Regions from separate parts of the Epibacterium sp. ABV4_022 genome, predicted to be linked through region 2. Evidence: riboswitches for the same ligand, from Rfam matches in the RefSeq annotation. Region 2 holds a riboswitch; the other holds the start of a gene.
The links. Region 2 has a riboswitch for cobalamin ahead of nrdH (glutaredoxin-like protein NrdH). Riboswitches for the same ligand answer to the same signal wherever they lie in the genome.

Region 1: it holds a riboswitch for cobalamin, as region 2 does, so the genes downstream of both, ACXAF5_RS02380 (ABC transporter ATP-binding protein) here and nrdH (glutaredoxin-like protein NrdH) in region 2, are expected to answer to the same signal.

What each region holds. Positions count from the first base shown of each region.
Region 1 is NZ_JBSWVA010000001.1:497,191-506,310, forward strand. It holds gene ACXAF5_RS02345 (PRC-barrel domain-containing protein) at 1-351, opposite strand, end outside; gene ACXAF5_RS02350 (sensor histidine kinase) at 602-2,455, opposite strand; gene ACXAF5_RS02355 (RNA polymerase sigma factor) at 2,461-3,018, opposite strand; gene ACXAF5_RS02360 (NepR family anti-sigma factor) at 3,018-3,212, opposite strand; gene ACXAF5_RS02365 (response regulator) at 3,326-4,147, shown strand; gene ACXAF5_RS02370 (Dps family protein) at 4,321-4,818, opposite strand; gene ACXAF5_RS02375 (DUF1328 domain-containing protein) at 4,870-5,031, opposite strand; cobalamin riboswitch at 5,209-5,423, shown strand; gene ACXAF5_RS02380 (ABC transporter ATP-binding protein) at 5,607-6,407, shown strand; gene ACXAF5_RS02385 (ABC transporter substrate-binding protein) at 6,404-7,339, shown strand; gene ACXAF5_RS02390 (FecCD family ABC transporter permease) at 7,397-8,395, shown strand; gene ACXAF5_RS02395 (energy transducer TonB) at 8,448-9,120, opposite strand, start outside.
Region 2 is NZ_JBSWVA010000001.1:923,964-933,083, reverse strand. It holds gene ACXAF5_RS04495 (ABC transporter permease) at 1-700, shown strand, start outside; gene ACXAF5_RS04490 (ABC transporter ATP-binding protein) at 697-1,536, shown strand; gene ACXAF5_RS04485 (ABC transporter ATP-binding protein) at 1,533-2,282, shown strand; gene ACXAF5_RS04480 (GAF domain-containing protein) at 2,286-2,774, shown strand; gene ACXAF5_RS04475 (methyl-accepting chemotaxis protein) at 2,961-5,717, shown strand; gene ACXAF5_RS04470 (chemotaxis protein CheW) at 5,722-7,251, shown strand; cobalamin riboswitch at 7,345-7,537, shown strand; gene nrdH (glutaredoxin-like protein NrdH) at 7,652-7,873, shown strand; gene nrdI (class Ib ribonucleoside-diphosphate reductase assembly flavoprotein NrdI) at 7,883-8,305, shown strand; gene nrdE (class 1b ribonucleoside-diphosphate reductase subunit alpha) at 8,287-9,120, shown strand, end outside.

The sequences.
Region 1 (9,120 bases), 430 kb from region 2:
CGCCTCGGAATTGCCATCGCGCACGAATTTCAGCGCGTCCATATCGACGGCGATCTGGTTTTCGCCAATGCCGAGAAAACCGCCAATGTCGACCAGCACCGCCTCGGCCTTGCCGTCCCGGCTCAGGATCACGTCATTGACCTCGCCGATGTCGCTCCAGCCATCCTGGACGCCATCCATGACGTCCTTGAGGGCGTCGTTCTCGGTTTGATAGATCCGCTTGCCCACAAAGGAGGAGGCATGGAACTCCGCAGGTCCCGCCTCGCTGCGGAACATGTCACTGGTCTCGGCGGCTGCCACGGGCAGCCCCATGGTCAGGATGAGGGACGTGGAAATCAAAAGATTTTTCATGGTGTTATCTCCTATTCCGTTTCACTCGCATGCGCGCGTGAGCTTCGGTGAGACAACGTCGCACGGCCACAGGTGTTCCGGTGCAGGAGGTTTTTTTCGATGGGTGCAAGGGGGGGGGGTGGCGGAGAGCGCGGGGGCCGGACCGCGACGCCCGGCACGGTTCCGGACCGGCGGGGCCAACAGGGCAGGGCGACCCCAGGGCGTAGATAAATTCCGGCACCGCCCGCAGGGGGGCGGTGCCGGAGACGGGTCAGCTGTCCTCGACATCCACCCCGGCAGGCGCCGGGGCATCGGGCTCGAACTGCATCGCGTCGAAGGTCAGGCTGATGGCATAGCTGTCGGCCTCCTCCTGGACGGTCGGGCTGCATTCCAGCTGGCGGGCAAAGCCGCGGATCAACTGGCTGCCAAGCCCGGTGCCCTCTTCATCGAAGCTGGGGTCCTGAGCCGTGGAATTGGCGATCGTCAGCGTCACCCGGGTGTCGTCCACCACGTTCAGCTTGAACGACACCCAGCGTTTGCCGGCACTGTCGACGCCAAGGTATTTCAGGGCGTTGGTGGCGGCTTCGACGGTGAGCAAGGCCAGGGGCACAGCCTGATCGGGATAGAGCACGACCGGCTCCAGCGAAATCTCGATATGCGGCACCGGGGCGGTGGTGGGCGCAAGCTCTGTCAGCGGGCGGATCACGTCCCGCAGCAGGTCGTTTGCCTGAACCCGCCCCAGTTCTGACGCCTGGTACAGGGTCTGGTGCACGGTTGCCATGCTGGTCACCCGCCGGTTGACGGTCTGCAACGCATCAGCGGTGGTTGCATTCCGCGTGCGCCGGATCTGCATGGAAATGATCGACGAGATCAGTTGCAGATTGTTCTTCACCCGATGATGAAGCTCCTTGAGCAGCACATCCTTGTCATGCATCGCATCAAACAGGTCGGCCTCGTCATGAAGCAGTTTCTCGGCCACCTGCATGAACTCGTTTTCGATGACCTCCATTTCATGGGGCATGAAAGACCGGGGCGGCGTTTTGGGCAGGGTGCGGGATCGGGCGAATTGCTGCATCTGGGTGGTGATCAGGCGCAGGTAGCGTACCACCTGGCGATCCAGCGTGATGTAGATCAGCACCAGACTGACCAGCCACATCAGGATCGGAAACAGGGCAGGGGTCAGCACAAGCTGCCTGAACGGGCCGCTGTCGGCGGCTGCGTGGCGGCCGTCCGGGTCCCAGCTGCCGACGACATAGAACCCGTTGCTCAGCACCGGAACGATCGAGAACAGCCGGGTCTCGCCGGCGGCGTTTTCGGTTTCAATGCGCCGTGGGTTGAGTTTGATCAGCTCCTTGAGCGGAATCCCGGCGGGCAGGCGTTCGCGTGCGGTTTCGCGAGCGCCGGACGCGCTGAGGATGTCGCCATCCACGCTGATGGTCACGATATCGATGGGGCGATCCCCCAGTTTGACCTGAAACCCCTGATCGATCTTGTCATGGGGGACGTGGATGATCTGGTTGCCGATGAACCTGCCCTGTTCATTAAAGACCGGCTCGGAAATGATGAGAACGGCAGTGCCGGAAACGGGGCCGAAGGAATTCACGCGGACGTCACGCTTGGCGGTGAGCATCCAGTCGGAGAACCTGGGATTGTCGGAGTAGTCGATCGTCAGATCGGCGGAGGCGCACTCCATGACACCGTCCGTCGGCAGAAACCCCGCAAAGCTGTAGCGCTCTGCGGTGGCGTCGATGAAACGGGTCATCAGCGATTTGCACCGGGCCAGGTCCGCGGTCAGATCCGGCACGCTCAGCGCCAGGGTCTCTGCCGCTGAAAAGGCGGATTTGATGATCTCGCGCTCTTCCTGAGCGAATTCGGCGGTCAGGGCTTGCAGACTGAGATTGTTGGATTCGCGGAGTTCAGCCTGCAGGCGGACGGTCTGATCGACCGCGATCAGCCCCAGCGGCACAAGCGCCCCGGACAGCAGTATGGCCAGCCGGACGGACAGGCTTCGCGTCCAGCCAAAGGGGCGCGATGCGCCCGGAGAGACATGTGTCCGGTCATCCGAACCGTCAGCGGAGGTGCCCTGACCCTGGCCTCGAAACAGGGCCAGGGAGGGAAAATTCATTCGATTCACGCGGCGGTTCCACCACTTGCGGCGACCACGGCATGGGTGGCGGCGTCCGTCAGTTCCATCTGATCGTCGATATTGATCTGCATGCTGGAGGCCAGGGCTTCGCGCCCCCGGTTCAGCCGGCTCTTGATCGTGCCGACCTTGACGCCACAGACCTCGGCCGCCTCTTCATAGGAATATTGCAGAACGCCGATCAGGGTCAGCACCTCGCGCTGCTCGGCCGGCAGTTCCGCCAGGGCGACGCGGAACTCGGCCAGTTGCAGCCGGCCATCATGGGCCGGTTTGACCGAGATGCTTTCGGTGATGGTGCCGGTGGAATCCTCGACTTCGCGGGCAGCCTTGCGGCGGTTGGAATAGAAGGTGTTGCGCAGAATGGTAAAGAGCCAGGCCCGCATGTTGGTGCCTTCCTGGAACTTGTCGAAGTTGCTCCAGGCTTTCAGCACCGTATCCTGCACCAGATCATCTGCTGCCGCATCATTGCGCGTAAGGCTCATGGCGAAGGCGCGAAGCACCTTCATATGGCTGGTCAGTTCAGCCTTGGCATTCTGTCGGTCCATTATTCGGCCTCCTCCTGCGACTGGGAGGTCGCGCCGGTGGTGCCCGACGCATCCGCGACGGGGATCTTGTCCAGACGATCAAGTAGCTCCATCAGATGCGGCGGCAATTCCGCATTCGCATCCTCGTCGAAAACCCGCTTCAGGTTCTCGTCGATCAGAGTGTCCCATGGCTGTTTCTGAGGCCTGTTTGCCATTCGTCTCTCCCGCAACACCTATACCTTCAGGCGCGATAAAATTTTCATTTCCATGGAACAAACGCCCAAAGCATGCGTTTGTTCCGAGAAATATTGGTGACAGGAGAAAAAAATTGTCGACCCCCACCACTGGACAAGCCCTGACTCTGTCGGACCTGATCGGACCCCACCTGCCGTACCTGCGGCGTTACGCCAGAGCGCTCACCGGGGCGCAGCAATCCGGTGATACCTATGCGGCCTCCACGCTGGAGGCGATCCTGGCGGATCCAAGCTGCTTCGACGCCCAGGCCCATGGCGGAAAAGTGGCACTTTTCAAGGTTTTCCACACGCTCTGGAGCAGTTCCGGACAGCCGGTGCCGGACACGGATGACGGTCCCCGGGCCCGGGCGCTGCAACATCTTTCGGCGCTGACCCCGAACACCCGCGAGGCGCTGCTGCTGAATACGGTGGAGGCCTTCTCCATCAGCGAAATCGCGGAAATCATGGACATCGACAGCGAAGAGGCCAGCCGCCTGATCCAGTTGGCGCATGATGAGATGCAGCAATCGGTTTCGGGCAAGATCATGATTATCGAGGATGAGGCGATCATCGCGATGGATCTTGAAGGCATCTGTACGATGATGGGGCACGAGGTCACCGGGATTGCGCGCACCCACAAGGCGGCGGTGAAACTGGGGCATGAGCAACGGCCCGATCTGATCCTGGCGGATATTCAGCTTGCCGATAACTCCAGCGGCATCGACGCGGTTGCGGACCTGCTCGAAGATCTCGGCGACGTGCCGGTGATCTTCATCACGGCCTTCCCCGAGCGTCTGCTCACAGGTGAGCGGCATGAACCGGCGTTCATGATCGCCAAACCCTATGTTCCCGACCAGGTGATTTCTGCGATCAGCCAGGCCATGTTCTTTGCCTCGACCGATACGCTGACCAGCTGATCCAACGGCAGCGTGACTTTGGCGATATCGACGGCCCGGCACTGTCCGGGCCGTTTGTTTGCGCGGGTGTGTGTCGGGCGAGCAGCGGCGCGGCGGCCAAAACGTCGCATCCGCAAAATAAAGGGGCCCCACACCCGTCAGGATGAAGGGCCCCCTGCAGAATACATGCGTGCCTACGAGGCAGACAAAGCACGCAGCATCCAAGCCGCTTTTTCGTGGAAGGCCGCGCGTTCGGTGGCCAGGTCACCCGTCACCATATCCTTGCGCTGTTCGGCCAGCTCGATCAGCGCGTGCAGGCGGTGGGCCAGACGCATATGGTCCCTTTCAAGATCCTTGCACATTTCCCCGGCGCTTGGCATCTGGCCGAGGTCGTCGACAATACTGTCGGACAAGACGCCGGTGATCTTGCCGGAGGTCAGGTGGCCGATGGCGCGGATGCGCTCTGCCAGCTCATCTGCGGCGGCAAACATGTTCTGGTACTGCTCTTCGGTCAGATTGTGCAGCGAGAAGAACAGCGGTCCTTCGACGTTCCAGTGGTAGATGTGGGTTTTCAGCGTCAGGCGGTAGGTATCCGCCAGCACGTCGCTCAGCCCCTCGGCGATGGCGGTGGTGTCCCGGACGCCGGTCTCGACAGGTGCGATTTGCGGTTTGACGTTCAATGCGGTGCTCATGTCATGTCCTTTCTGCGTGGAGTGTCGGTCGATCCGATGCGTGCCTTCGGGTCAGCGGCGAACTGCCCGAAAGATCAACGCGGCGACGAACATCACCAGGAAGATGAAAAAGAGGATCTGCGCGATCCCGGCCGAGGCGCTGGCGATACCGCCAAAGCCAAAGACGGCCGCGATCAGTGCGATCACCAGGAATGTCAGGGCCCAACCAAGCATGGGGTGCCTCCTTTGCCGTGTTACAGTGCCCACCCTGTGCGGGCCTCGCAGACACAACGGCGCGCGGCGCGAATTGTTCCCGGAGAAACGCATCGTCGCGCTGTGGCCCGGACGGGGGCCGCGTGCTGTCGGGCCTGTCGCCGGTTGCAAAACAGTTGACATATTCAGTCCGTTTGGCCCATGTCTGGGCCAGATGGTTCTCCGTCGCCTCAGATGCGCGGGGATGAAAAGGGAATACGGTGAGGTGTAGCCAAAAGGCGCCAAACCCGTGACTGCCCCCGCAACTGTGAGCGGCGAATGACCCTGCCTGATACCACTGGATGTCCATCCGGGAAGGTGCAGGGGAATGACGAACCGCAAGTCAGGAGACCTGCCATCTGACCCGATGTGTAACCTGGGCGGGGTGTCCCGGTGAACGGTGGTAGCTGTCTGACCTCCCGAGCCGGGAGCGACGCCAACCTGTGTTCTGCCTATCCCCCGCACACAAGAGCGGAGCCGCGGATGGCGCTGTGTGATCGAGACATGTGCAGAGCCGGTGACGCGCCGCGTGCCGCGCTTGCCCGGAGGGGGCGGTAATGGCTGCGACCCTGGAGGCGCGTGGCCTGACCTGGGCGCCGCGACGCCGTGGCCCCCTGATCCTGCATGAAACCAGTTTCCACCTGCCCGCCGGGCGCGTGCTTGGGGTGGTCGGCGCCAATGGCGCCGGCAAGTCCAGCCTGCTGCGGCTCCTCTATCGCTATCAGTCGCCGCGCAGCGGACAGGTGCTCGTCGATGGGACCGATCTGTGGGCCATGCCGCCGCGGCAGGCCGCGCGCAGGGTGGCGGCGGTGCTGCAAGAGCAACCGACCGATTTCGGCCTGACGGTGAAGGACATCGTGGCGCTGGGACGTCTGCCCCATCGCGACGGGCTGGCCACATCGGGTCAGCGGGATGCGGCGATTATTGACGCAGCACTGCGCAGGCTCGACCTGACCGGTTTTTCCCACCGCACGCTTGCCACCCTGTCCGGGGGCGAACGGCAGAGGGTCATGGTGGCCCGCGCCCTGGCGCAGGAACCGCAGGTGCTGATCCTCGATGAACCGACAAACCACATGGATGTGCGCCATCAACTCGAACTGCTGGCGCTGATCCGGAACCTCGATCTGACCATCGTGACCTCGCTGCACGATCTCAATCTCGCTGCCGAGGTCTGTGATGACATTCTGCTGATGGCAGAGGGCCGCGTTATGGGCTTTGGCACACCCGGCGTGGTGCTGTCCGAAACGCGCGTCTCCCAGGCCTTTGGCGTGCAGGCCCGCCGCGACCACCTGGCCCGTGCGGGCCGGGATCACCTGACCTTTCACTTGTCCAATATCTCGCAGGAACACACCTCATGAAAAATATCCTCTTTCCCGTCGCGCTGGCACTGGCAGGCACCTCCGCCTGGGCTGAAACCACGGTTCAGAGCTGTGATCGCGACGTGACCTTTGACAGCGTCCCGCAAGCCGCGATCTCCAATGACGTCAACCTGACCGAAATGATGCTGGCGCTGGGGCTGTCCGATCACATGGTCGGCTACACCGGCGTCTCGGGCTGGAAAACCCTGGACGCGGAAATGCGCGATGGGGTTGCAGCGCTGCCGGAGCTTTCCGCCCGCTACCCCTCCAAGGAGGTGCTGGTCGGCGCAGATGCGGATTTCTTCTTTGCCGGATGGAACTACGGCATGAAAGTCGGTGGCGAGGTGACCCCCGAGACCCTCGCCCCCTTTGGCATCAAGGTCTACGAACTCACCGAAAGCTGCATCCACATCGGCGACAAGCCCAAGGTAAGCATGGATGACATGTACACTGATCTGCTGAACCTCGGCCGGATCTTTGATGTGGAGGACAAGGCCGAGGCCCTGGTTGCCGGCTATCGCGCCGATCTCGCCGCCTTTACCAAGGAGCTGGAGGCGGATGGCGAAGCCCCGCGGGTGTTTGTCTACGACAGCGGCGAGGATACCCCGTTCACCGCCGGTCGTTATGCCATGCCCACCGCCCTGATCGAGGCCGCCGGTGGCAAGAACATCATGGATGATTTCGAAAAGAGCTGGGCCACCGTAACCTGGGAAGAGGTGGTGGACCGCAATCCGGAGATCGTGGTGATCGTGAACTACGGCGACGTCACCGCCGCGCAGAAACGGGACTTCATGATGCAGAACCCGGCCTTTGCCGAGATGGATGCGGTCAAGAACGACAGGTTCGTGGTGCTGGAGTATGTCGAAGCCACCCCCGGACCGCGCAATATCAAGGCCGTGAAAAAACTCGCCGCCGGGTTCTGGGGCGAATAACCGATGCAGGACAGCGAAGCGCATATTGGCCCGCTGCGGCGCACGCGCACTGCACCGATGCTGCTTGTTGGCGGTTTGGCTGCGCTTCTGGTGTCGCTGTCCTTTGCCATCAGCCTCGGGGCGGTGCCGGTGTCGACCGGCACCGTCTGGGGGGTGCTGATCGACAAGATCTGGCCCGGCCTTGTGGAGCCGGTTTGGTCCAAGGGGCGGGCCGCGATCGTCTGGGATATCCGCTTTCCGCGTGCGCTGCTTGCGATCATGGTCGGCGCCGGGCTGGCGCTGGTCGGGGCGAGCCTGCAATCGGTGACCCGCAATCCGCTGGCCGATCCGCATCTGCTGGGGATTTCCTCTGGCGGGGCCTTTGGCGCGATCCTGGCCTTGCTGCACACCGGGTTGTTCCTTGGTCTGTTGACGGTTCCCCTGCTGGCCTTTGCCGGTGCTTTGGCGACAACGGCGGTGGTGCTCGGCGTCACGCGCCTGACCCAATCGACGACGGCGGATCGGCTGGTACTGGCGGGGGTGGCGGTGTCCTTCATCGTGATGGCCGGGGCCAATGTGCTCATCTTTCTGGGCGATCCGCGGGCCTCTCACACCGTGGTGTTCTGGATGCTCGGGGGGCTTGGCATCGCGCAGTGGTCGCATCTGATCTATCCGTTGCTGATCCTGCTGGGCTGCGGCACCTGGCTCTGGTGGCGGCGGGCGGATTTCAACGCAATGACGGTGGGCGATGAAACCGCCGCCACCCTGGGCATCGCCGTGGCGCGGTTCCGGCTGATGACCTTTGTCATCGGCGCGCTCATCACCGGGGTGATGGTGGCGTTTTCCGGCATCATCGGCTTTGTCGGCCTCATGGTGCCGCATATCGTGCGGCTGATCTGCGGCGGGGACTACCGGCTTGTGCTGCCGGCAAGCGCCCTGTTTGGAGGTGTATTCCTGCTCTGGGCGGATATTCTGGCCCGCACGATCCTGGCGCCCGAGGATATTCCCATCGGCGTCGTGACCGGGCTGATTGGTGGGCTGTTCTTCATCTGGCTGCTGGGGCAGCGCAAGGGCTAGCGGCGCACGCCCGCGCCCCGTCGGCCACACCCGTGGGGCGTGTTGACCAGCCTCAGCGGCTGAAGGTGATCTTCAATGCAAACGGGAACTGCGCCCCGGGCAGCCCGTTCGGGGCCTTGGGGAACCGCCGTGCGTTGGCAATGGCGCGCAAGGCGGCCTGATCAAAGGCCGCGACGCCGGACGAGCGCACAACGCGATAGTTCAGCAGCTGCCCACCCCGGCTGACGGTCAGCCCGACCACAACAGCCCCATCACCGCGCGCGCCGGAAGGATAGCGTTTGCGCCGCTCGATGCGGGCGCGGATCTTGGCCCCCCAGACCTGTTGCAGCTTCGCCTGTTGACCCTTTGTGCTGGTCGTGGTGCGGGCCGTGCTGGTGGTGCCCGCCTGCGCGCTGCCGCCTGTTCCGGCGGCGCGTTGTTCGGCCCGCCCGGCGGTGGTGGTCTGGGCTTGCTGCGCGGTATCGGGCACGTCTTCCGGCTCCGGCTCCGGCTCCGGCTCCGGCTCCGGCTCAGGTTCGGGCTCTGGCTCGGGTTCAGGCTCCGGTTCCGGCGGTGGTGGCGGTGCGGGTGTTGTGTCGATCTCCGGCTGCGCAGCCTCTTCCGGGGGCGTCATGGCCAGGCGCACCTCGGCGCGTGGCGCGGGCGCGCTGTCGAGCTGCGGCAGCGTTGGTGCGGATGTCTCTGCAACCGGCGTATCGAGCGGTTCCAGCTCGACCGGCGGGGCG
Region 2 (9,120 bases):
ACGCCTGCTGCCACCCTCTGCCGCGCATTGGATGGGCACCGATGAGCTGGGCCGCGACATCTTTAGCCGCGTCATTTACGGCGCGCGCATCACTCTGTTGATCGTGGCGCTGGTGGCAGTGATCTCCGCACCGCTTGGACTGCTCATCGGTGCGGTATCCGGCTATTTCGGTGGCTGGACGGATAAGATCATCATGGGCGTGACGGATGTGTTCCTGTCGATGCCAAAGCTGATCCTCGCGCTGGCCTTTGTGGCCGCACTTGGGCCGGGGATTGAAAACGCGATCATCGCGATCGCCATCACATCCTGGCCTGCCTATGCGCGGATCGCACGGGCCGAAACACTGACCTTCCGCAACTCGGAATTCATCTCGGCCATGCGCCTGCTTGGCGCATCGCACACGCGGATCATCACCGGCCATGTGCTGCCCCTGTGTACCTCTTCGATGATCGTGCGGGTGACGCTGGATATGGCGGGGATCATCCTGACCGCAGCTGGTCTGGGCTTCCTCGGCCTTGGCGCACAGCCGCCGCTGCCGGAATGGGGCGCGATGATCTCGCGCGGTCGAGCCTTTATCCTTGATCAGTGGTGGGTCGCTACCATGCCGGGCTTTGCCATCATCATCGTCTCGCTCGGTTTCTGTTTCCTCGGTGACGGCCTGCGCGATGTGTTGGACCCCAAACAGGGAGGCAAATCATGAGCGATACGCCACTATTGAAGCTGGAAAACCTGCGCGTGAGCTTCCCCACGCCACAGGGGCGCGTTGAGGTGGTCAAAGGCCTGTCCTTCACCTTGGGCCGCGAACGCCTGGGCATCGTCGGCGAAAGCGGGTCGGGCAAATCCATGACGGGCCGCGCGATCCTGCGGCTTGTGCGTAAACCGGGACGCCAGCAGGCTGATCGCATGATCTTTGACGGCATCGACCTGCAAGGATTGTCGGAACGCAAGATGCGCGACCTGCGCGGCGCGCGGATCTCGATGATCATGCAGGACCCGAAATTCTCGCTCAATCCGGTGATGACCATCGGCGCGCAGATCGCCGAGGCGCTCAAGACCCACGAGAACCTTGCCCGCAGCGAGGTCAAATCCCGGGTGCTGGAGATGCTGCATTCCGTGCGCATCAACGATCCCGAACGGGTGGTGAACCTTTACCCGCATGAGGTTTCGGGCGGTATGGGCCAGCGCATCATGATCGCCATGATGCTGATCCCGCGCCCGGATCTGCTGATCGCGGATGAGCCGACCTCGGCGCTGGATGTCTCTGTGCAGGCGCAGGTTCTGGACCTCATCGACGAGCTGGTGCGCGACAAGGGCATGGGGCTGATCCTGATCACGCATGACCTCAATCTGGTGGCGCGCTACTGCGACCGCATCCTCGTGATGCACGCAGGTGAAGTGGTCGAGAGCTGTGCCGCCGAAGACCTGCACAAAGCCACGCACCCCTATACCCAAGGCCTGCTGGCGGCGGTGCCACGGATGGAAGAAACGCGCGAGGAACTCCCCGTCCTCGACCGCAGCGCATGGAGCGGCACATGAGCGCGATCATTTTGAAAAACCTCGATATCTCCTATGGCCACACCAAGGTGGTTGAGGGCGTGAATATTGAGGTCGCCGAGGGAGAGAGCTTTGCTCTGGTCGGTGAAAGCGGCTCTGGCAAGTCCACGATTCTGAAGGCCATTGCAGGCCTCGCGCCCGACTGGAGCGGCGAAATCTCGGTACTGGGACAGCCCCGCGGGCGCAACGTGGATCAGGGCTTTGCCACCCGGTGCCAGATGGTGTTTCAGGACCCTTATGGATCGCTGCATCCGCGCAAATCCGTGGACACGGTGCTGAGCGAGCCGCTCAAGATCCATGGGCTGGGCAATCGCGATGCCCGCGTGATCGAGATGCTCGCTGCCGTGGGCCTCGACCAACGGTTTCGGTTTCGCTATCCACACCAGCTTTCGGGCGGACAACGCCAGCGGGTCGCCATCGCGCGCGCGCTGATGCTGGAGCCCAAGGTGATGCTCCTTGATGAGCCCACATCGGCGCTGGATGTCTCGGTACAGGCGGAGATCCTCAACCTTTTGAAAAAACTGCGCCGCGAGCAGGGGCTCACCTATCTGATGGTCACCCACAACCTGCCTGTCGTCAGCTTCATGTGCGACCGCATGGCTGTGATGAACAAGGGCCGCATCGTCGAGATCGCGCCCGCATCAGCGCTCCACGATGGCAGTTTCACCGACCCTTACACGCAATCCCTTTACGCCGCATCGGGCGGCAATCCAGACCGCAAGGACTAAGACATGACGGATACAAACACGGCGCGCCAGGATTTTGAAAAAGCGCTGTCAGAGGCCACTACCGAAGAGCAGGCTTATGACGCGCTTTGCGCGCTGACCAAGGCCACGGTGGGGGCAAAGCTGTTCACTGTGATGACCGCTGACATGGACGCTATGCTCGCCCGTCGCGTCTACACGGATGATGCGGAAAATTACCCCACAACAGGCACCAAGGAAATCGAGATGAACCGCTGGTTCGAGCAGGTTCATGGCCGTCACGAGACCTTTGTTTCCAACACGTTGGCCGATATCGACACCGTGTTCCCAGACGCGGAACTGATCGGCAAACTGGGCTGCGGATCGGTCATCAACCTGCCGGTGATCCTTGGCGGCAAGATGGTGGCCACGGTCAACATCCTGCACGAAGAGGGGTATTACACGCCGGAGCGTGTCGCACAGGCGCATGAGGTCCTTCGCTTGCCCTCCATGGCCGTTGTTGCCGCAACAACCTGAGGCTGTCGCCCGCGGGAGCAGCGGCGCGCTTAGCGGCTGCTCCCGCACATTGGTCAATCTGCGGAATTTCACGATGTGACCACGCATGCCTTTACGGCTTCTTAAACGCAAACATGCAGTAATCCCGGCACGACAACTTGATGCCTCGGCGCTGGAACGGGCGCTCAAAACCAGGGATTCGGATATATGGTCAAAAAATTCGTCGAAATCGACCTGAAAGGCGCTGGCGAAGCCCTGATGAACCACTCGATCATCCTCAAGGTTCAACCCGAAACGCTTGAGATTGTCGCCGCGAGCGACACCGCGCACGACGAATTTGCCCGCCTGCGCACTTCGGAACCCAGCACATTGACGGATCTGGTGGTCGATCAGGGATGTCTGCGCCGAGATATTGCGGCCACGGCATCCGGCGCAGGAAGCGCCTCATTCAGGGTACGCCTGGAGGATACGCCAACCTCTCCGCAATTCTTTGGCATCATGCAGAAATCCCATGATGACCATGTCTTCCTGACCGGGGGCGTGGTTGAGCCGGACGAGGCGATACAGGGCTATGTCGCGGCGATCGACCGCGCTCAGGCCATCGTGGAATATGACATCGACGGCACCATCATGCGGGCGAACGAGAATTTCTGCGCCCTGACCGGTTTCAAGAAGGGCGACCTGATCGGGGCCCACCACAGCATTCTGTGGCCGAAACTACAGGACAAGCCGGAGCCGTACCTGACCTTCTGGAGCGATCTGTGCAAAGGCCATGGCGTCGAAGGCGAGTACCAGCGCGTTGGTCGCAAGGGCAACCAGATCTGGGTGCGCGCGGCCTTCAATCCGATTTTTGACCGCGAAGGCAACGTTGTCCGGATCATCGAATACGCCATGGACGTGACCGCCAGCAAACGTCAGTCTGCGGAAAGCGCCGGCAAGATCGAGGCCCTGGGCCGCAGCAGTGCTGTGATCGAATTCGATCTTGATGGCACGATACTGGACGCCAACGCGAATTTCCTCGACCTGACCGGCTATACCCGGGACGAGATCATAGGCCGCCATCATCGGCTGTTCTGCGACCCTGCCACCGTAAAAAGTGCGGGCTACAGCAATTTCTGGAGCAAACTGGCCAGTGGCGAGCACGCCCGCGGCGAATACCGCCGCCTGTGCAAAGATGGCTCTCCGGTGTGGATTCAGGCCACCTACAACCCGGTCTACGGACCTGATGGGGAATTGCTGAAGATCGTCAAATTCGCCACTGACGTAAGCGCCGAACATCAGCAACGCGCCGAGATGGAAGCTCGTCTGAATGCCGCCAACCGCAGTCAGGCGGTGATTGAATTCGACCTCGACGGGACTGTGCTGTGGGCCAATGACATCTTCCTCGACCTGACCGGCTATGTAAGCGACGAGATTGTCGGCCTGCATCATCGCGTTTTCTGCACCGAAGAACATGTGGCCAGCCGGGACTATGCAAGCTTCTGGCGCAAACTGAGCGCCGGGGAATTTGCAAGTGGCGTCTATCAGCGCCGGCGCAAGGACGGTAGCGATCTGTGGATCCAGGCCACCTACAACCCGGTCTTTGACCTCGATGGCAACCCTATCAAAGTGGTCAAATTCGCCAACGATCTGACAGAGTCCAAAAAACAATCGGTCGAATTCGAGGCTAAGCTGAATGCCGTCAGCCGCAGCCAGGCGGTGATCGAATTTGATCTCCAGGGCACGATCCTGAGCGCCAACGAGAACTTTTTGTCCCTGATGGGGTATGATACCGACGAGGTGGTCGGTCAACGCCATGCCATGTTCTGCGAGCCGGACTATGCGGAAAGCGAAGCTTATCGCGACTTCTGGGCGCAGCTGCGGCGCGGCAACTTTGCGGCGGGCGAATACCGCCGCATCGGCCGTGATGGCAAAGAGGTCTGGATTCAGGCGACCTATAATCCGATCTTCGACCTGCGCGGCGAACCGGTGAAAGTGGTCAAATACGCAAGCGACGTGACCGAGACCAAAAAACAGGCCGTGGATGCCAACAACAAGATCCAGGCCATGGACCGCAGCCAGGCGGTGGTGCAGTTCGACCTCGATGGCAATGTGATCTCGGCCAACGAGAACTTCCTCAGCGTCATGGGCTATTCACTGCGCGAAATTCTCGGTCAGCACCATTCGATGTTCTGCACTCCGGATTATCTGAAATCCCAGCAGTACCGGGACTTCTGGCTGGCGCTCAACCGCGGGGAATATCAGTCCGGACGGTACCACAGGGTTGGCAAGTTCAGCCGCGATGTTCATATCCAGGCCACCTACGCACCGCTCATGGACTTGCACGGACAGCCGGTCGGTGTGATCGAATACGCCACCGATGTGACCGAACAGGTGGCGCGCGAACACCGCATCCGCGAAAAGGCGGAGGAAATGACCCGCGTTGTAGATTCGCTGAGCGAAGCAATCTCGGACATTTCCTTTGCCACCAGCGAGGCCCGCACCAAAGCCGGCGAGACCGAGCAGAACGCGAACCAGGGGTTCGAGGCGCTGAACCACACGATCGAAACGATCGAATTGATGCAGCGTTCTTCGGGCGAGATCTCGGAGATCGTCAAGGTGATCGGCGAAATCGCGAACCAGACCAATCTCCTGGCGTTCAACGCCGCAATCGAGGCGGCCCGGGCCGGGGAGCACGGCGTCGGCTTCTCCGTCGTCGCCGAGGAAGTCCGAAAACTGGCCGAGCGCAGTTCCGAAGCCGCCCAGAAGATCTCGCGCCTGATCACCGAGTCCGAAGTCCGTGTCGATCAGGGGACCACCCGCTCGGTCGCGGCGCGGGATGCCTTTTCTCGGATCGTTGAAAGTGTCGCCCTGACAGGTCAGTCGGTCGATCAGATATCCTCGGCGGCGGAAAACCAGCTTGCGGCGTCGAAACAGGTCGTCGATCTGATCAGCCAATTGTCCGGCGATAACCGGGCGGCCTGAACCGATGTCAGACCGCGCAGCTGAACCGGACACCTGCGCCGACCCCGCGGACCAGCTGGTCGGCGTGGTCGAGATCGGCGCCATGCTGTTTGCAATCCCGATCCACCATGTGCGCGAGGTCATTCCCGCGCCGGAGAAGTTTCAGCGTCTCCCCGGCCAACACCTGGATCTCCTCGGAGCGGTCCTGTTACGTGGCAAGGCAATCCCGGTTCAGAGCCTGCACCAAAGGCTGGGTGCCGAGGCCAGTCTGCACGCAGGCACCGCGCCGGAAGATACGGCACAGGGGGCCACTCCGGCCGGCGGTGTCATCGTCGTCATCCGCGCCGAAGGACGGGTCGTCGGACTGCTTGTGGATTCTGTGCGCTGCCTGCTGCAACTGGGGGACACCTGGCATCAGAACCTCCCCGAGCATGAAGACGCTCTGATCAGCGGCGGTTATATCTGCGAAACCAACGGGCATTTCTCGATGCTGTCGGTTCCCGAGTTGCTGAATGTGCCACAAGCACCGTCGGACGAGATCTCCGAAACCGCGCGCCAGCGGGCCCGCATCAAGCGCCTGCCCTATATCCGCTTCCGCGTGGGCGGGCGGAATTTCCTGATCGCCATGTCGGATATCGCCTCCACGGTTCCCACCAGTCCGCTCAGCCCCTGGCCGATAAGCGGCAGTTCCTGCCTGGGTCTGATTCAGCGCCACGGCATGGAAATGCCGATGCTGGACACGCTGGAAAACCTCGGGTTCGCCAGTACGGGAGAGAGACCGGAGGCGGCGGCAGGCATCATTATTGAGTTTCCCGACGATCATGCGCTGGCCTTTCATGTCGACCAGGTTGTCAGTGTCATGAACATTGAGGCAGGCGCGGTGTATGATTTTCCGCCCAGTGTCACCTCACGCCGGGAGCTGTTCAGCGGTGTGCATATTGACGAACAGGATGAGCAGTGTCTGGTGATCGACGTGGCCGCTTGCCGTCAGGACCCGGACCTGTTGCAACTGGCCGAAACATCGCATCGCCTCAAGACCACGCCTCAGATCGCGGTCAAAGATGCCCAGGGCAAACCCTCGGACCACCCTGTCGGCACGGAACCGGCGTATGATGAGAACCGTCTCGCCGCGCTGCGCTCTGCGTCGGGGCGCTATCTGACGGTTTCCGCAGGTGGGGACTTTGCCGTCCCGATCGAAGCCGTCAGCGAGATCATGCGGCTGCCGACCAGCATCTCAGGGGCAGATTACGACGGCCACCTCGCCAATCTCTCGTATCAAAGTCGCCTGATGCCGGTCTATGACTGCGCGCGCCGCCGCGGGCACGGCGATGGCCAGTTCGGATCGGAGTCCGGCATAATGATCCTGGAAAAGGACGGTCATCACTACGGTCTCGCGGTGGAGGCCATGAAATCGATCGACATCGGGCGCCTCAAGGGGTTTCGCCAGGCCGGTGGCGCTGCCAGCACCTGCCCGTCCGAACAATTGGTCGAACTGGGGTTCGGAACCGCGAAACGTTTGGTCGCCGTTGACGATCCGACCAGCCTGGTGCCGTGACCCCCTCGGAGACTGCGCGCGACACGTGATTCATCCACAGGAAAAGCCCCCCTGTGTGAATAACCATATATTGACAGTTCCCTAACAAAAGACGCAATATGCGGGTGCTTTGGTGCTTGCGGGGTGACTCGCGGGTGAAGAGGGAAGTCGGTGGAAATCCGGCGCTGCCCCCGCAACTGTAAGCGGCAAGCCTATCCTGGACCACTGATGCATGACCGGCATTGGGAAGGGGGACCGGGCGTCTGAGCCGCAAAGTCAGGAGACCTGCCAAAGCAACTGAACGACGACCGAGGCGGAGGGCCCGGACGCGTGGTTCGGTGCTTTGGTCAGCGCCGGGTTCTCGTGTCCGTTTTCGCCTGACCAGACATACGAGCAGATACCACCTGAGGGGACCTTGCAGATGAGCATCACTGTCTATTCTAAACCGGCCTGCGTGCAATGCACCGCCACCACCCGCGCGCTGGAGGCCAAGGGGATCTCTTTTGATCTCGTTGACCTGACCGAGGATGCCGCCGCCATGGAGATGGTTCAGGGGCTGGGGTATCGTCAGGCACCTGTCGTTGTCGCAGGCGACGATCACTGGGCAGGATTCCGTCCCGACCTGATCGGCCAGCTGGCCTAAGGCGCCAGAGTGGCCGGGCTTGTCTACTACTCCTCCCGTTCGGGCAATACGGCCCGTTTGATGGAGCAACTGGGGCTGGAGGCTCTGCGGCTGCCGCAGACAGAGCCTTTCCCGGACGTAGATGCGCCCTATGTTTTGGTCACGCCCACCTTTGCCGATGGCGAAGGGCGTGGCGCGGTGCCGAAACCGGTCATCAAATTTCTGAACAACGCGCGCAATCGTGCCCTTCTGCGGGGCGTGATTGCCGGGGGCAACCGCAACTTTGGCACCACCTTCGCCCTCGCCGGGGATGTGATCGCCAAAAAATGCAATGTCCCCGTCCTCTACCGCTTTGAGTTGGCGGGAACCGAAACAGACATCGCCCGCATCCGCGCGGGCCTCGCCCGGTTCTGGGCGGCACAGGAGCAGCAGACATGCTTGACGCAAGCGTAACCGCCGACCTCGACTATCACGCGCTGAATGCGATGTTGAACCTCTACGATGACGAGGGCAACATCCAGTTCGAGGCTGACCGCATGGCGGCCCGGCAGTATTTTCTTCAGCATGTGAACCAGAACACCGTCTTCTTCCACTCGCTGGACGAGAAGCTGCGCTACCTGGTTGAGGAAGGCTATTACGAACCCGAAGTGCTGGATCAATACTCGCTCAATTTCCAGCGCAAGATCTGGGACGCGGCCTATGGCAAGAAATTCCGCTTCCCGTCTTTCCTCGGCGCGTTCAAATATTACACGTCCTACACGCTGAAAACCCGTGACGGTCAGCGCTATCTGGAGCGTTACGAGGACCGGGTGGTGATGAATGCGCTGACGCTGGCGCGCGGGGATGAAAAACTCGCGATGAAGCTGATGTCGGAGATCATCGACGGCCGCTTCCAGCCCGCAACGCCGACCTTCCTCAATGCGGGCAAAAAGGCGCGCGGTGAGTTTGTGTCCTGCTTCCTGTTGCGCCTCGAAGACAACATGGAGTCGATCGGGCGCGGCATCAACTCCGCCCTGCAACTGTCGAAACGCGGCGGTGGCGTGGCCTTGATGCTGACCAACATTCGTGAACACGGCGCCCCGATCAAGGGCATCGAGAACCAGTCTTCGGGCGTCATCCCGGTGATGAAGCTTCTTGAGGACAGTTTTTCTTATGCCAACCAGCTGGGCGCGCGTCAGGGCGCCGGCGCGGTCTATCTGAACGCGCATCACCCGGATATTCTACGTTTCCTGGATACCAAGCGCGAAAATGCGGATGAGAAAATCCGC